DNA from 4 places in the Mesorhizobium sp. DxT genome. Region 1 is predicted to be linked to each of the others. Evidence: predicted binding sites of a transcription regulator. Region 1 holds the regulator's gene; each other region holds the start of a gene.
The links. Region 1 encodes PhoB, which activates phosphate uptake and scavenging genes when phosphate is short. Its sites were predicted from a motif close to TGTCATNNANCTGTCAT; they were not measured.
Positions count from the first base shown of each region.

Region 1 (4,087 bases):
ATGAGAACGTTGCTTACGGCCCCCGCATTCACGGGCTGGTGTCGAGCAAGACCGACATGGATGGCATCGTCGAATCGAGCCTGCAGAAGGCGAGTCTCTGGGATGAGGTTAAGGACCGTCTCCACGAGGCCGGCACCGGCCTGTCAGGCGGCCAGCAGCAGCGCCTGTGCATCGCGCGCGCCATCGCTGTCTCGCCCGAGGTGATCCTGATGGACGAGCCCTGTTCGGCCCTCGACCCGATCGCGACGGCGAAGATCGAGGAACTGATCGACGAATTGCGCGAGAATTACACGATCGTCATCGTCACGCATTCGATGCAGCAGGCCGCGCGTGTCTCCCAGCGGACCGCCTTCTTCCATCTCGGCAATCTCGTCGAAGAAGGCCCGACCGACCAGATATTCACCAGCCCCGCCGAGAAGCGGACGCAGGACTACATCACCGGCCGCTTCGGCTGACGGTCCCGGAAGAGCCCGAGGAGGCAAACATGGGTGAGCACACGGTCACGTCGTTCGACGACGATCTCGGCCATATCGACCAGTTGATCCGCGACATGGGCGATCTCGCCGGCGCGATGGTCGCTGCCGCGACCCGGTCGCTGTTGCAGAACGACACCGCGCTGGCGCAGCGGGTGATTTCGGACGACGTGTTGATGGACGCGCGCCAGCGCGAATTGGACGATCGCGCCATCACGCTGATCGCCAAACGCCAGCCGATGGCGCAGGATCTGCGATCGGTCGTCGGCGCGATCCGCATGGCGGCCGACCTGGAACGCATCGGCGATCTGGCCAAGAACATCGCCAAGCGCGTCAACGCGGTGGGCGAAGGCTCGGCGCCGCGCGGGCTTTCCCATTCCATCGACACGATGGCCCAGATGGTGATGGATCAGGTCGGCGCGGTGATCTCGGCCTACGAGGCGCGCGATTCAAAAAACCTCGTGAGCCTGCGCGAGGACGACGAGAAGATCGACGTGCAATACACGGCCGTCTTCCGCGAGCTGCTCACCTACATGATGGAAGACCCGCGCAACATCACCGCCTGTACGCATCTGCTGTTCTGCGCCAAGAACCTGGAACGCATCGGCGACCATGTGACCAACATCGCGGAAAACGCGTATTATATCGTGACCGGCCAGCAATTGCCGCTGAACAGGCCGAAGCTGGATGAGACGTCGGTGACAGTGGACAGCGAGTGACCGCAGAGAGACCTATAGATGATTGCACCCAAGATCATGGTGGTGGAGGACGAGGAGCCGTTGGGGGTGCTTCTCAAATACAACCTGGAAGCCGAAGGTTATCAGGTCGAGGTGATCGGCCGCGGCGATGAAGCGGAGATCAGGCTGCGGGAAAGCACACCCGACCTGCTGGTGCTCGACTGGATGGTGCCCGGCATTTCCGGCATCGAGCTGTGCCGGCGGCTGCGGATGCGCCCGGAGACCGAGCGCCTGCCGATCATCATGCTGACCGCGCGCGGCGAGGAAACGGACCGGGTGCGCGGCCTGTCGACCGGTTCCGACGACTATCTGGTCAAGCCGTTCTCAACGCCGGAATTCATCGCCCGGGTCCGCGCGCTGCTGCGCCGCGCCAAGCCCGAGGTGCTTTCATCGGTGCTGAAGGTCGGAGACATCGTGCTCGACCGCGAGACGCATCGCGTGCATCGCGGCAAGTCCGAAATCAGGCTCGGCCCGACGGAGTTCCGTCTGCTCGAATTCATGATGCAGCATCCCGGCCGCGTCTTCTCGCGCGGGCAATTGCTCGACAATGTCTGGGGCGAGACGATCTACATCGACGAGCGCACCGTTGACGTACATGTCGGCCGGTTGCGCAAGGCGGTCAACAATGGCCGTCTGCCCGACGTGATCCGCACCATACGCGGCGCGGGCTACGCGATCCGCGAGGCATAGCAGCCGATACTCCTGCGCTCCGGTTCCGCTTGCAGGCGGCAGGTGCGCCATGCTTTCCTGACCGGACTGAGGGAGGAGCGGGCCGGGCCCGTAAGCGGCGATGCGTTTTCTTGTCCATGTCGTGCTGGTTGCGGCCGTTCTGGGTCTTGTTGGCCCAGCCCGCGCGCAATTCGACGAGAGGGCCGTAGAGGTTGCACGGACCTGGTACCGGCTCACGCTCGAGCTGGTGCGCCATACGCCGACCTATTCGCCGCCCGTCGCCAGCCGGTCCCTGGCATATCTGGGCGTTGCCGCGCAGGAAGGGCTTGCCGGCGGGCGGCCGTCGACGCGCTCGTTTGCGGGCCAGCTCAACGGGCTCGAAGCCTTTCCTCCACGGTCTGAGGGCGTCTACGACGAGGCGGTCGTGTTGCAAAGCGCTCTCACGAACGCAACGCGTCACTTCTTCAGCAATACTGGGCCGACGGGCCAGCGGGCGATGGATGCCATCGGGAAGCGTCTCGACGCTCTGGTCTCGGAGGGCGCCGACGCGGACGTTCTTGCGCGGAGCCTTGCGTATGGGCGCGTGATTGCCGGCCATGTGATCGAATGGTCCGCCGACGATGGTGGGGCTGTCGTGGAGAACATGGGCTTTCCGCACGACTATGTTCTGACGAAGGGGCCACAACATTGGGTTCCCACCAGCCTCATCGCTCAGCAGCAGGCGCCTTTGCTGCCTAACTGGGGCACCAACCGCACGTTCGCCATGCCCGACGGCGCCACATGCGGCGTCCCGCCACCGCCTGATTACAGCGAGGAGCAAGGCAGCGCGTTCCATAACGAGGCCGTGGAAGTCTACGAAGCGGCCAAGGGGCTGACGCCGGAGCAGCGGGAGATCGCCCGGTTCTGGTCGGATGATCCGATGCTGTCGCCGACACCGCCCGGCCACTGGATTTCGATTGCGCTGCAACTGCTCGAAGCGGAAGGTGCGGATGCCGAGCGCACCGTCGACGTGCTCGCGCGGCTCGGCATCGTTCTCGCCGATTCCTTCATCGGATGCTGGGAAGCCAAATACCGCTACGATCTCGTGCGACCGGTGACGTATATCCGGCGGCACATCGACGCGAAGTGGCAGCCCGACCTCATCACGCCGCCGTTCCCCGAGTATCCCAGCGGCCACAGCACACAATCGGGCGCTGCGGCCATCGTGCTGGAGGATCTGTTCGGCGCGACGTTTGCCTTCGAAGACGAAACCCATGTGGACGACGGACTGCCGCCCCGGCATTTCGAAAGCTTCCGAGAGGCGGCCGAGGAGGCAGCGATCTCGCGGCTCTATGGCGGCATTCATTATCGAGCCGCCATCGAAAACGGGCTTGAGCAGGGCTACTGTATCGGCGCCTACACCAACGGGCTGGTGACGCGGGGAGCGGAATGATGCGCCACGTCGTTTCAGTGCTCTTTCTTTCGGTCGGCATTTGCGTACCCGTGTTTGCCGCGGACGGGCCGCCCGTGCCGAGCTTCATCGAGGAGACGGCGACTGTCGGTGTCGACGCGGTTTACGAAGGTAACTGGGAATTCATGGTCGGCGGCGGTGTCGCGGCATTCGATTGCAGCGGAGACGGTTTTGCCGATCTCTATGTCGCCGGCGGCGCCGCGCCGGCCCATTTCTATCGCAATGTCAGCGACGTGGGCGGAACGCTGCGTTTCGAGCGCTTCGAGGCCGGCCTCGAACTTGAAGGCGTGACGGGCGCCTATCCGATCGACATTGACAGCGACGGCATCACCGACCTCGCAGTCTTGCGTGTCGGTGAAAACGTATTGATGCGCGGGCTTGGCGGATGTCGTTTCGAGCGTGCAAACGAGACCTGGGGCTTCGACGGCGGCGAGGCTTGGTCGACCGCTTTCGCCGCGACCTGGGAACGCGGGGCTTCGTGGCCGACATTGGCGGTCGGCAATTACATCGATCGCAAGGAAGAAGGCTTTCCGTGGGGCTCCTGCACGGACAACTGGCTGCACCGTCCCGCCGCCGGCGCGGATCGGTTCGACACGCCGTTTGCGCTGAAGCCTAGCTACTGCGCGCTTTCCATGCTCTTCACGGACTGGAACCGGTCGGGCACACCGTCGCTGCGCGTCTCCAACGATCGCGAATATTACAAGGGCGGCCAGGAACAGCTCTGGCGCATCGAGCAGGGCGCCACGCCATCGCTCTAT
Region 1 is NZ_JBZFLJ010000002.1:215,162-219,248, reverse strand. Features, by position in the region: gene pstB (phosphate ABC transporter ATP-binding protein PstB) at 1-455, shown strand, start outside; gene phoU (phosphate signaling complex protein PhoU) at 485-1,192, shown strand; gene phoB (phosphate regulon transcriptional regulator PhoB) at 1,211-1,900, shown strand; gene ACVJNE_RS05130 (vanadium-dependent haloperoxidase) at 2,001-3,311, shown strand; gene ACVJNE_RS05125 (CRTAC1 family protein) at 3,308-4,087, shown strand, end outside.

Region 2 (4,087 bases), on a different contig from region 1:
CACCTGGTGGAGACGCTCCTGGATCTCGGTCTGCGACAGGAAATTGAAGAAGGCCGCGACGCCCTCATACTCCGCGTCCTCGTGGCCGCCGAACACCCAGAGGCTCGCGCCGCCGGGGATCGTGTTCTGCGGTGCGCCTTCTGCTTCCGGATAGTAGGGAAGCTGGCCGAGGCCGTAGTTGAGGCCGGACTTCAGCACGTCGCCGAGACCACCCGAAGACTCCGTCAGGATCGCGCACTCACCCGACAGGAAGAGCTGCTTGGCCTCGGAGGTGCGGCCGCCGTAGCGGAACGTGTCGTCCTTAGCGAGATCGGCGAGGTTCTGGAAGTGGGTGACGAAGAGGCCTTCGTTGATCTTCAGCTCAACATCGGTGCCGGCAAGACCGTTCTCCTGCGTGCCGTACTGCAGATTGTTCCAGGCAGCGAAGTTCTCGAGCCCGATCCAGGTGAGCCAGGTCGAGGTCAGGCCACACGATGCCGCACCCGATTCCTTGATCTTCTTGGCGGCTTCGAACACTTCCGGCCAGGTCTTGGGCGGGTTTTCGGTGTCGAGGCCGGCCTTCTCGAAAATGTCCTTGTTGTAATAGAGGATCGGCGAGGAGGAGTTGTAAGGGAACGACAGCATCGTGCCGTCGGGCTTGGAATAATAGGCGACGATTCCCGGCAGGTACTCGTCCTTGTTGAACGCTCCGCCGCCCATGGAAAGCACTTCGGCCACCGGCTTCACCGCGCCTTCGGCGGCCATCATCACGCCGGTGCCGACGTCGAAGACCTGAATGATGTGCGGCGACTGGTTCGCACGGAATGCGGCAATGCCGGCATTCAGTGTCTCGGGATAGGTGCCCTTGAACACCGGAACGACCTTGTAGTCGCTCTGGCTCTCGTTGAACTCCTTCGAGAGCGTTTCCACGACCTCGTTGTTGGCGCCGGTCATCGCGTGCCACCACTGGATTTCGGTGACGGCGAAGGCCGCGGATGTGGACAGAACGGTGAATGTCGCGGCGAGTCCGGCCGCAAAGCCCTGGGTCTTCATGTTACGCTCCCTTTAATTCGTTGGCGAAAGATCCGGGATACCAGGCGCAACCCAAGGCTGCGCGGCCGGTAGCCGGCTCCGCAATCGGGAGTATTGTCGCTCTATGACGGCTCGGCAACAGTTTTGTTTCACTTTCATGAAATTTCGCGGCGAACATTCCACAGCGAAACGCGAGCGAAACGAAAATCAGGCGAAAGTGCGCGCTTAAACCGCGCGCAAATTCTAGGGCAGCCAGTCGATCGGCACGTGGCCTTCGTCGGCGCGCACCCGGTCAAGCCAGGCCACGACGTTCGCAAAGCGCGCCATCTCGTAGCCGGCGTAGTCCGCGTCCTGCGTATAGGCGAACAGCGCGATGTCGGCGATGCTGAGCGCCTGCCCCGCGACGAACGGCGTATGCGCGAGCTGGTCCTCCATGACGGCGAGCGCGGCGTGCCCACCCTGCAGCAACTGCTCCATGCGTTCGGGCGTCGCCTGGCTTGCCCGCTCCGGATATTTCCTCAGCGCCCGGCGAACCGCGATGAACGGTTCGTGGCTGTATTGCTCGAAGAACAGCCACTGATAGACCAGCGCGCGTTCGTATGCGTCGTCAGGCAGGAAGCGCGTCCCTTCGGCGAAGTGGAGAAGCATCGCATTCGATTCGGCCAGAAGCCGGCCATCCTCGAACTCCAGCAGCGGCACCTTGCCGTTGGGGTTCTTCGCCAGATAGCCGGGACGCCGGGTCTCGCCGGTGATCGAGTTGACCTCGACGTGCCGGAACGGGCGTCCGAGCTTGGCCAGCAGCAGGCGCGGCTTGTAGCAATTGCCGCTGTCGTGCATTCCGTAGAGTGTGAGCATGGCTGTTCCCTGTGTTCGCGATCGCGGCACTATCCGCGATCGCCGTCACAGGCGCCAATGACAAGAATTGCTCTTCCCTTCAGCCGCGTTGATGCGTCTCAGCGTCGTCCGCCGAACAGAGGGATCACCTTGGCTTCGCCGGCAAACATCTCCGAGAATTCGATCTCGGCGGCATCCGATGCCGTACCGGCCAGTTGCGGAGCGGAAAGCAGAAATCCCTGATAGAGATCCGCACCGGCGTCGAGCGCAGCCGAAAGCTGCCGCCTCGTCTCGATACCTTCGATCAACACCTGCGCGCCGTCGGCCTGAAACCCCTCGACTAGCCGCGGCAGCAGCCGCGAAGCGCCTTCGCTTTCCGCCACTCGCCGAAACCAGAGCCCGTCGATACGCACGAGGTCCGGCGCAACCGTACGGATAAGATCCAGCGGTGGCGGTTCGCCGGCGATGCCGCCAAGCGCGATACGCAGGCCGTGCCCTCGCAGCGTCCGGACAATATCAGGTATGGTCTCGAAATCGAACGCGGCAAGGTTGCGGAAAGTGCTGGTCATGCGATCGACCGGTAGTTCCACACGGTCCAACAGCTTGGCGATGTCCTCGGCAAATCCCCGCGACGAGCCAACCCCGATTATGCAGTCCAGGCCCTGCAGATCGAAATGTCGGTAGTTGCCGAGATGCAGCGCAGCCGCAAGACGCTCGGCGAAGGCGCGCTCTCCGGCCGGCAGAGAGGCGAGATAGGGCCTCGGCGGCATTGGAGTGCCGTCTCTGAAAGGCCGTAGGAAACCTTCGGCATGCGCAGCGACAAGACCACCTGCCTTGCGCCGATAGACCGGCTGAAATGCACTGCGCAGGATGAAATCGCCGAGACGCGCGGTCTCGATCCCTATTTCGTCAGCGGAAATCGCATCGTCAGGTACCCGCTGCGGTCTCATGAAGACTTGCGCCGTCCGAAGGTTGGGTGGGGATGTCTGGTGAAAGCTGCCGGAGCTGCTCCAGCAGATGATGTCGCGCCGGCGCTCGCACTGGCGCCGAAGCTGCCGGGCACCACTTCCGGCCGCGCAAGAAGGAAGCCCTGCACCATATGCGCGCCGGCGGCTTCCGCTGCCTCGAGTTGCCAGTTCTCTTCAATGCCCTCGAAGATAACGGTGATCCCCTTGGACACAAACTCTTCGACCATGACGGACAGCAGGGCGAAGCCCGGCTTGGTTTCCATCAGCCGCGAAATCCAGCGCGCGTCGAATTTGACGATGTTGGGTCTCAGCGCTTCGACGCGTTCCATATCGGACGCCTCGGCACCAAAATCGTCGATTGCGACCTGGAAGCCGCTGCTGCGCAATGCCTCTACGAAAATGGCAAGTGCCTGTTGCGACGACGACTTCTGCTCGGTCACTTCGCAGACGACCCTGCGCGGGTCGATGCCGGCTTCGTTCAGGGTCACGCGCATTTCATGCAAGGTCATGTCGGCAATCTGACGCGCGTGGAAAACCGAGGGGTCGAAATTGACGAACAGCATCTTTTCCGGATCGAGGAACCTTCCCGCATTGAGGACATGGAGAGTACGCGTCAACGTCTCGACGTTGAGCCGCTCTGCCGGCGGTATGGCCAGAAAGAAATCTTGAGGCGAGACGCTCTGCTCATCTTTGAAGGGACGGATCAGCCCCTCATACGCCGTGACCTTGAGCTTGCCGTGGCCAAGGGCAAATATCGGCTGAAATGCCGACCTGAGCACGTAGGGTTCCCATATGCCCGTGGCAGTGCCGTCGTCCTGCTCCTCAATGTGCGCCAAGATTGTGCTGCGCGACACGCAGTGTCCTCCAAGCTGCCCGCATTTACCCCATCATCGGACCTTCCCACCGAAGGATTTACTATCTGTTAACGGCAGTCCGGAGCCGCGCTGCACCAACGCTTCGCGCTTTCCGCGCTTGCGATTCCGTGTGCAATGCGACATTAAACGCGCGGCCGCGAAGGGCGGCCTTTCCCGGAACGGAGATTTGATTATGGCCTTCCTCGCCGATGCCCTTTCACGCGTAAAGCCTTCCGCGACCATCGTGGTGACGCAGAAAGCGCGCGACTTGAAGGCGAAAGGACGCGACGTGATTTCGCTGGGCGCCGGCGAGCCGGATTTCGACACACCCGACAATATCAAGAACGCGGCCGTCGAAGCGATCCGGCGCGGCGAGACCAAATATACGCCGGTCGCCGGCATCACGCCGCTACGCGAAGC
Region 2 is NZ_JBZFLJ010000001.1:213,563-217,649, forward strand. Features, by position in the region: gene ugpB (sn-glycerol-3-phosphate ABC transporter substrate-binding protein UgpB) at 1-1,032, opposite strand, end outside; gene ACVJNE_RS00970 (glutathione S-transferase family protein) at 1,255-1,866, opposite strand; gene ACVJNE_RS00975 (EAL domain-containing protein) at 1,965-2,795, opposite strand; gene ACVJNE_RS00980 (EAL domain-containing protein) at 2,792-3,667, opposite strand; gene ACVJNE_RS00985 (pyridoxal phosphate-dependent aminotransferase) at 3,861-4,087, shown strand, end outside.
Region 2: the regulator PhoB is predicted to act here: its motif matches at 1,136-1,152, upstream of ugpB (sn-glycerol-3-phosphate ABC transporter substrate-binding protein UgpB).

Region 3 (4,087 bases), on a different contig from region 1:
CATCGCGGTGTTCAGCGTCGCGCCGATGCCACCGGCGCCGACGATACCGATGACCGCGCTCTCGCGAAAATTGATATCGAGCCTGTACAGCGACAGGCCGATCAGGCGCGGCATCACCTGCGGCTGGATGCCGTAGTTGATCACCTGCCACCAGCCCGCGCCGGTCGCCCGCACCGCCTCGGCCTGCGCCTCGTCGATGTCCTCGATGTCCTCGGCCAGCAGCTTGGACAGGAAGCCGATCGTGGCGAAGGAAAGGGTCAGGAAGCCGGCGAAGGGTCCGAAGCCGAACATCGCGACGAACAGGATTGCGATAATGATTTCCTGGAACGAGCGCGACACCGCGATAATGGCACGGCATACGGCGTAGACGGGCCGCGGCGCGACGTTGCGCGCCGCGCCTATGCCGATGGGGATCGATATCAGAACGCCGACAACCGTCGAGGTGACCGTCATCGTCAGGCTCTCTTCCATGCCGCGCCAGATGTCACGCGCGCGGCTGGAAAAGTCTGGAACCAGAAAACCCTGGATAAAGCGCAAGCCGCGGTCCAGACCGTCATAGACGCGCATCCAGTTGACATCGACCGTCGAGATCGCCGCGACCAGATAGGCGAGCGCGCCAAGATAGATGAGCCAGCGCAGCCAGTCGCGCTTAATGAAGAGAGGCGGCCGGCGCCATTTGCGGGAAGGTTGAGAAACGACGCTCATGCAAGGCCGGCCATGCGCTCTTCAAGGGCGTGCGCTTCTTCCGCCTCGTCCTCGTCGCGCTGCTGGCGCATCTGCGTCCAGTCCTCCTCGCCGTAGATCGAGGTCAGTGCGTCGTTGTCGAGCGAGGCGGGCGGCCCGTCGAACACGACCTCGCCGGCGCGCAGTCCGATGATGCGATCGACGAACATCTGCGCCAGCACGACGTCGTGTATGTTGATGATTGCGGGAAGGCCGCGCTCGCGGCAAATTTCGGCGATCAGCCGCATAATCTGGCGCGAAGTCTTCGGATCGAGAGACGCCGTCGGTTCGTCGATCAGCAGCAATTCGGGATCCTGTTCCAGCGCGCGGGCGATACCGACGCGCTGGCGTTGGCCACCCGACAACGCATCGGCGCGCTTGTCCGCGTGCTCGGTCAGGCCGACGCGCTCCAGCAGGGCGAAGGCCTTGTCGACATCGGTCTGCGGAAAACGACGCGAAAACGAACGCCAGAACGGAACGTATCCGAGCCGTCCGGACAGCACATTTTCCATCACCGTGAGCCGTTCGACCAGCGCGTATTCCTGGAAGATCATGCCTATGCGGCGGCGCACTCGCCGCAATTCGCCACGGCCGATCCTGGCGATGTCTCGGTCGCCCAGCATGATGCTGCCGGACGTTGGTTCGACCAGCCGGTTGACGCATCTTATGAGCGTCGACTTTCCAGCTCCGGAGGGTCCGATCAGGCCCACAACCTCGCCGGCGCCGACTGAAAACGTAACACCACGCAGGGCGCGGTCGCCGGCCTTGTATTGCTTGGCGAGGTTGTCGATGCGAAGCATGTGGCGGTTCTCCTGCCGTCCTTACACCAACACCTCGCGCGGCGGCGCCGCGCGAGGTGTTGGTGTCGGTGATCTTTTGCCGTCAGCCACAAGTGTATGAGACGCCATTTGCCTCGTCGATCTGGCGGATCACGCTCCAGTCCTCCTGGAAGGTAATGGGAATAAACTGCGCCTCACCCGACTTGGAAAACTCTTCCTCCAGCTTGGTGCCGGCCCAGTCGAAGGAGAAGAACGCCTCCTTGATCTTCTCCTGCAATTCGGGCGTGAGATTGTGGGCGACGCCGTAGCCTGTCGTTGGAAAGGTCTGCGACGTGTAGATGATCTTGAGCTGATCCTCGGTGACGACCTCGCGCTCGATCATGCGGGCCTTGACCGAGTTGGCGACCGCTGCCGCGTCGTAGTCCTTGTTGGCAACGCCTAGCACCGAATTATCATGCGCGCCCGAGAAGGCTGGCGTGTAGTCGGTCTCCGGCAGCATGTTGAACTCGGCCTTAAGCAGTGCCGAAGGGGCCTTGAAGCCTGAGTTCGAAGTCTCGGCCGTAAAGGCGAGCGTCTTGCCCTTGATGTCCTCGACCTTGTCGATGCCGGAATCGGGATAGGTGATGATCTCCATCTCGTAGCCGAAAGAGCCGTCGGCGGCCGCCATCATGGCGAAGGGACGGAATCCGGCACAGGCGACTGCGAGTGGGTTCGAACCGGTATTGAAGCCTGCGATATGCAGGCGACCGGCCCGCATCGCTTCGATTTGCGCGGCGTTCGACTGAACCGGGAAGAACTGAACCTGCTTTCCGGTCAGTTCGGTCATGTGGTCGAGGAATTCCTGCCAAACCTCGGCATAGACCGCCGGGTCCTCGACCGGCGTATAAGCGAAGATGAGTGTGTCAGGATCGACCTGATCTGCCGCGTCGGCCGGAATATCAGCGATCAGGTCGCCGTCAGCGTCCTGAAAACGACTGTCGAGCATGAACTCTGCCGATGCGGGCGCGCTGAGCATAGTGCCGAGCGCGAGGGCGATGATCATCCGTTTCATATCTGGCTCCCGTTCCTGATTTTGTTCCCTTGCCGGCTATCGCGGTTCGATTTCAGATTTGTGACGGTCTCGAATTCTCCCAGTCCGACCTGCGGCCCGAAAACGAACATTAGCCGGCGTGTCGCCAAATGCTATGCGCACTGCACAATCGTCCTGACTCGACAGATGTGGGTCACGAAACAGTCAACTACCTTGGAGACCGCGGGAGCGCGAGTTGGCGTCCACAACAAATGATTCTAATTTCGACGTTCATCGAAATTCAATTGACCGCAAGCTCCACCCTAGCTACGTTTGTCGCATGAGGATCGAACAGGCAGCCACGCAACTCGAAGCGCTCGGGAACGCCACCCGACTGAACATCTATCGCATCCTCGTGCGTGCGGGCGCTGAAGGACTGGCCGTTGGAAGCATCCAGGAGAAGCTGGGCATTCCAGCCTCCACCTTGTCACATCACTGCAAACGGCTGGTCGATACCGGACTGGTGAGCCAGGAGCGGCAGGCCACGACGCTCATCTGCCGCGCCCAGTATCCGGCGATGCAGGCACTGATTGGGTACCTCGCCGACGAATGCTGCGCGGACGGAAGCTGCCCGCCGGACCAAATACCACGGGTCACCACCGAGCAGGCATAGCGTTCCCTTTTTTTGGCCATTTAATTCGAATATTCGGGAAGGATCGAAACATGAACAAGATCACGAGAGAATTGCCCGTTGCAGTGATCGGCGCCGGTCCGGTGGGCCTTGCGGCCGCCGCACGTCTGGTTGAACGCGGCCTGCGCCCCATCCTTCTCGAAAAAGGCGCCCGCGTCGGCGCGGCAATCCTCGAATGGAGCCAGGTCCGCGTCTTCTCGCCGTGGGATTACAATGTCGATGCCGCGGCCAGAGGACTGCTGGCTGCGGAGGGTATTGTGGCGCCTTTCGGCCAATACCTGCCTACGGGCGAGGAGATCGTAGCGCAGTACCTGGAGCCGCTCTCGAAGCTCCCTTCCATCGCTGCCGGGCTTCGTCTCGGCGCAGAAGTGACGGGCATTACCCGCGAGGGGCACGACCTGATGTCAAATGACGGACGCGCGGACGCACCGTTTGTGGTGCGATATCGCGATGCCCAGGGCGAGCAGCGCCTGCTCGCCAGCGCAGTCATCGACGCTTCGGGAACCTGGTCGCGTCCCAACCCGATCGGGGCGGACGGACTTACCGTGCCGGGTGAAGCCGAGGCTTCGGACCTGATCGCTTACGGCATTCCCGATGTGGAGGATGCTGAGCGCGACACCTATGCGGACAAGCGTACGCTGGTTCTCGGCAGCGGGCACTCCGCAATCAATGTGGCACTGGCGCTGCTCGACCTGCAGGTGAAGGCGCCAAGCACGCAGGTGCTGTGGGCGCTCCGGCGCGACCGTATCGAGCGCCTGCTCGGCGGCGGTGTGAACGACCAATTGCCGGGGCGCGGTGCGCTGGGACTTGCCGCGAAGCAGGCGATCGACGAGGGCAGGCTGAACATGCTGGCTCCTTTCGTCGTCGAGCGTGTTGGACGCACCA
Region 3 is NZ_JBZFLJ010000012.1:139,237-143,323, reverse strand. Features, by position in the region: gene phnE (phosphonate ABC transporter, permease protein PhnE) at 1-705, opposite strand, end outside; gene phnC (phosphonate ABC transporter ATP-binding protein) at 702-1,523, opposite strand; gene phnD (phosphate/phosphite/phosphonate ABC transporter substrate-binding protein) at 1,606-2,553, opposite strand; gene ACVJNE_RS20790 (ArsR/SmtB family transcription factor) at 2,852-3,184, shown strand; gene ACVJNE_RS20785 (NAD(P)-binding domain-containing protein) at 3,235-4,087, shown strand, end outside.
Region 3: the regulator PhoB is predicted to act here: its motif matches at 2,603-2,619, upstream of phnD (phosphate/phosphite/phosphonate ABC transporter substrate-binding protein).

Region 4 (4,087 bases), on a different contig from region 1:
CGTGTGCACGCGGCCGTTGAAGATGTCGTCGAGCTGGCGCAGACGCGGGATCGAACGGTCGATGATGGTGACGTCGGCGCCGAGACCGGCGGCCATCTTCGCCGCATTCAGACCGACCACGCCGCCGCCGATGACCGTGACCTTGCCGGGCAGCACGCCCGGCACACCGCCCAGGAGAACGCCACGGCCGCCATTGGCCTTCTGCAACGCCGTCGCGCCGGCCTGGATCGCCAGCCGGCCGGCGACCTCCGACATCGGGGCGAGCAACGGCAGGCCGCCACGATCGTCGGTGACGGTCTCGTAGGCGATCGCGGTGACGCCGGACTCTACGAGGCCGCTGGTCTGTGCCGGATCGGGTGCGAGGTGGAGATAGGTGTAGAGGATCTGGCCTTCGCGGAGCTGCACCCATTCCGAGGGCTGCGGCTCCTTGACCTTCACGATCATGTCCGACTTGGCGAACACTTCCGCGGCCGTCTTCGCGATCTTCGCGCCGGCGGCCATGTAAGCGGCGTCATCGGCGCCGATACCGGCGCCCGCGCCGGTCTCGACGAGCACGTCGTGGCCATGGGTGACATATTCGCGGACCGAGCCGGGGGTGAGGCCGACGCGGTATTCGTGGTTCTTGATTTCCTTGGGGCAGCCGACGCGCATTGGCGCTCTTCCTCGCATTTGACGTTATGTTCCCTGAGGGAAATTGTTAACACGCCTGCCGTGGAACGTGTTTGCGAATAGGAGTGTTCGGGACCGTCGGTTTCGTATATTCTTGCGCAAAATGGAGTTCTCGCGGGAGGAGTCACGGTTTATGACCCGAGACAGGATCGATATCGCTATTCTTGAAGCTTTGCAGAAGGATGGCCGAATTTCCAATGCCGCGCTTGCGGAGGCTGTGGGGCTGTCGCAATCCGCCTGTTCGCGCCGGCTCGACAATCTGGAAAAGGAAGGCGTGATACGGGGCTATCACGCGCGCCTTTCCAACGCCGCACTCGGTCACCGGATGACGGCGATCGTGCATATCTCGCTGTCGGGGCAGTTCGAAAAGACGCTGGCCGATTTCGAGGCGGCGGTGAAACGCTGCCCGAACGTGCTGTCGTGCCACCTGATGTCGGGCGAATACGACTACATCCTACGTATCGCCGCGCGCGATCTCGAGGACTATGAGCGCATCCATAAGGAATGGCTGACGGCGATGCCGCACGTCACCAAGATCAACTCGTCATTCGCGCTGCGCGAGGTGATCGACCGCACCCATGTCGGCATGAAGCCGGATATGGCGTGAGGCGTGGGTTGGATGGGGCAATGAGCCGGCAAAATTTCATCGGCGCGTCACGCGAAGCTGCTGGACTCATTGTTCCGACGGCGCGACACTCGTTGCGCCCCTTCACGTCCAAGAGCAAATATCCAGACGGAGAACGACAATGTTCGCGACGATACCTGCCATTTCCCGCCGCACTTTCCTGGCCGGTTCCGCAGCCGCGGGCGCGGTCGTGATGCTGCACCCGTTCTCGGCGCGGGCGCAGGCCAACCAGGCGCATCTGCGGATCATGGAAACGACGGACCTGCACGTCCACGTCTTCCCCTACGACTATTATGGCGACCGGCCCAACGACACGATGGGCCTTGCGCGCACGGCCTCGATCATCGAGGCGATCCGCGCCGAGGCGACCAACGCGATGCTGGTCGACAATGGCGACTTCCTGCAGGGCAACCCGATGGGCGACTACATCGCCTATGAGCGGGGCATGAAGGCGGGAGACATCCATCCTATCATCGCCGGCATGAACGTGCTCGGTTACGACGCCTCGACGCTGGGCAACCACGAGTTCAACTACGGGCTCGACTTCATGATGAACACGATCGCGGGCGCCAACTTTCCCGTGGTCTGCGCCAACGTCACCAAGGGGCAGCTTGCCGGCAACGCGCGCGAGGACGAGCTTTTCCTCAAGCCTTATCTGATCCTCGACAAGACGGTGACCGACGGCGCGGGGCAATCGCATCCCGTGCGGGTCGGCCTGATCGGCTTCGTGCCGCCGCAGATCATGAACTGGGATTCGCGCCACCTCGTCGGCAAGGCGGCGACCCGTGACATCGTCAAGGCCGCGGAGGCCTGGGTGCCGCAGATGAGGGAGGAGGGCGCCGACATCATCATCGCGCTCTCGCACTCCGGCATGGGGCCGATGGGTTACGAGGAGAACCTCGAGAACGCATCGATCCAGCTCGCCGGCATCGACGGGATCGACGCGCTGGTGACCGGCCACAGCCATCTTGCGTTCCCCGGGCCGCAGTTCGACGGCGTGGAAGGCGTCGACAACGCGGCCGGTACGATCGGCGGCAAACCGGGCGTGATGGGCGGCTTCTGGGGCTCGCATCTCGGCCTGCTCGACCTACTGCTGGAGCGCGACGGCAATAGCTGGCGGGTGGTGAGTTCGACCAGCGAGGCGCGGCCGATCTCGGAGCGCGTCGACGGCAAGACGAAGGCGCTGGTGGAAAGCGTGGCGGCGGTGGAAGACGCGGTGCGCGCCGACCACGAGGCGACGCTGGCTTACGTGCGCGCGCCGGTCGGCAAGACGGATGCGCACCTGCATTCGTATTTTGCGCTGGTCGCCGACGACCCGTCGGTGCAGATCGTGAGCCAGGCGCAGGTCTGGTACATCACCGACATGCTGAAGGACACGGAATATGCCGAGCTTCCGGTGCTTTCGGCTGCCGCTCCCTTCAAGGCCGGCGGGCGCGGCGGGCCTGATTATTACACCGACGTTCCGCCGGGAGACGTGGCGATCCGCAACGTGGCCGACCTCTATCTCTATCCCAACACGGTGCAGGCGGTGGTGATTACCGGTGCGCAGGTGAAGGAGTGGCTGGAAATGTCAGCCGGCATCTTCAACCAGGTCGAGGCGGGCGGCACCGACCAGCCCCTCATCAACCCCGACTTCCCGTCCTACAATTTCGACGTGATCGACGGCGTTACCTACCGCATCGACCTTTCGCAGCCGGCGAAATACACCTCCAAGGGCGAGCTGCAGAACGCCGATTCGAGCCGTATCGTGGACTTGCAGTTCGACGGCGCGCCGATCGATGCGGAGGCGCGTTTCGTTGTGGCCTCCAACAACTACCGCGCCGGCGGTGGCGGCAACTTTCCCGAGATCGGCCCCGACAAGGTGGTGTTCGAGGCACCAGACACCAACCGCGACGTGATCGTGCGCTACATCGTGGAGCAGGGCACCATCAACCCGAAGGCCGACGCGAACTGGAACTTCGTGCCCCTGGAAGGTACGACTGTCGTGTTCGAGACCGGCCCTAAGGCCGAGGCCTTCATCGGCGAGGTGACCGGCGTGGCGATCGAGGCCGCGGGCGAGGGCGCCGACGGTTTCGCGAAGTATCGCATCACGCTCTAAGGGCGCCAGACAGGATCGGCGGCAGCCGGTCCTGTGGCTCTTGTTTCCGTCGGCGTGGCGATACAATGTCGCCGCAGCCGACGGAGCCCCGATGACCGATCCTTCCATCCTTCTCGCAATCTGCGCGACTTTCCTTCTGGCGGGCTTCGTCAAGGGCGTGGTCGGACTTGGACTGCCCACGATCAGCCTGGCGCTTCTGACAGCGGTGCTCGGGCTGCCGCAGGCGATGGCGCTGCTGCTGGTGCCGTCGTTTGCGACCAATCTCTGGCAGGCGCTTGCCGGGGGCAACGCGCTCTCGATCCTGCGGCGCAACTGGCAGTTCTTCGCGCTTGCGACGCTGACCGTGTGGATCGGTGCTCTCGGTCTGTCGCGGCTCGATACCAACGTGCTCGCAGGCCTGTTGGGCGTAATCCTGATCGTGTATGCCGTGCTCAACCTGTCAGGGTTGCGCTTCACCGTGCCGGCGGCGCGCCAGCCATGGGTCGGTTCCGTCTTCGGCGCGACAAACGGCGTGCTGACCGGCATGACCGGATCGTTCGTCGTGCCGGGTGTGATGTATCTGCAGGCGACCGGCATGCCGCGCGACGCACTTGTGCAGGCGATGGGCATTCTGTTCGTGCTGTCCACGGCGGCGCTTGCGGTCGCGCTCGGCGGCAACGGGTTGCTCAACGCGACGCTCGGTGCGCAGTCGGCCG
Region 4 is NZ_JBZFLJ010000011.1:202,848-206,934, reverse strand. Features, by position in the region: gene ald (alanine dehydrogenase) at 1-651, opposite strand, end outside; gene ACVJNE_RS20130 (Lrp/AsnC family transcriptional regulator) at 803-1,276, shown strand; gene ACVJNE_RS20125 (bifunctional 2',3'-cyclic-nucleotide 2'-phosphodiesterase/3'-nucleotidase) at 1,416-3,392, shown strand; gene ACVJNE_RS20120 (sulfite exporter TauE/SafE family protein) at 3,484-4,087, shown strand, end outside.
Region 4: the regulator PhoB is predicted to act here: its motif matches at 1,311-1,327, upstream of ACVJNE_RS20125 (bifunctional 2',3'-cyclic-nucleotide 2'-phosphodiesterase/3'-nucleotidase).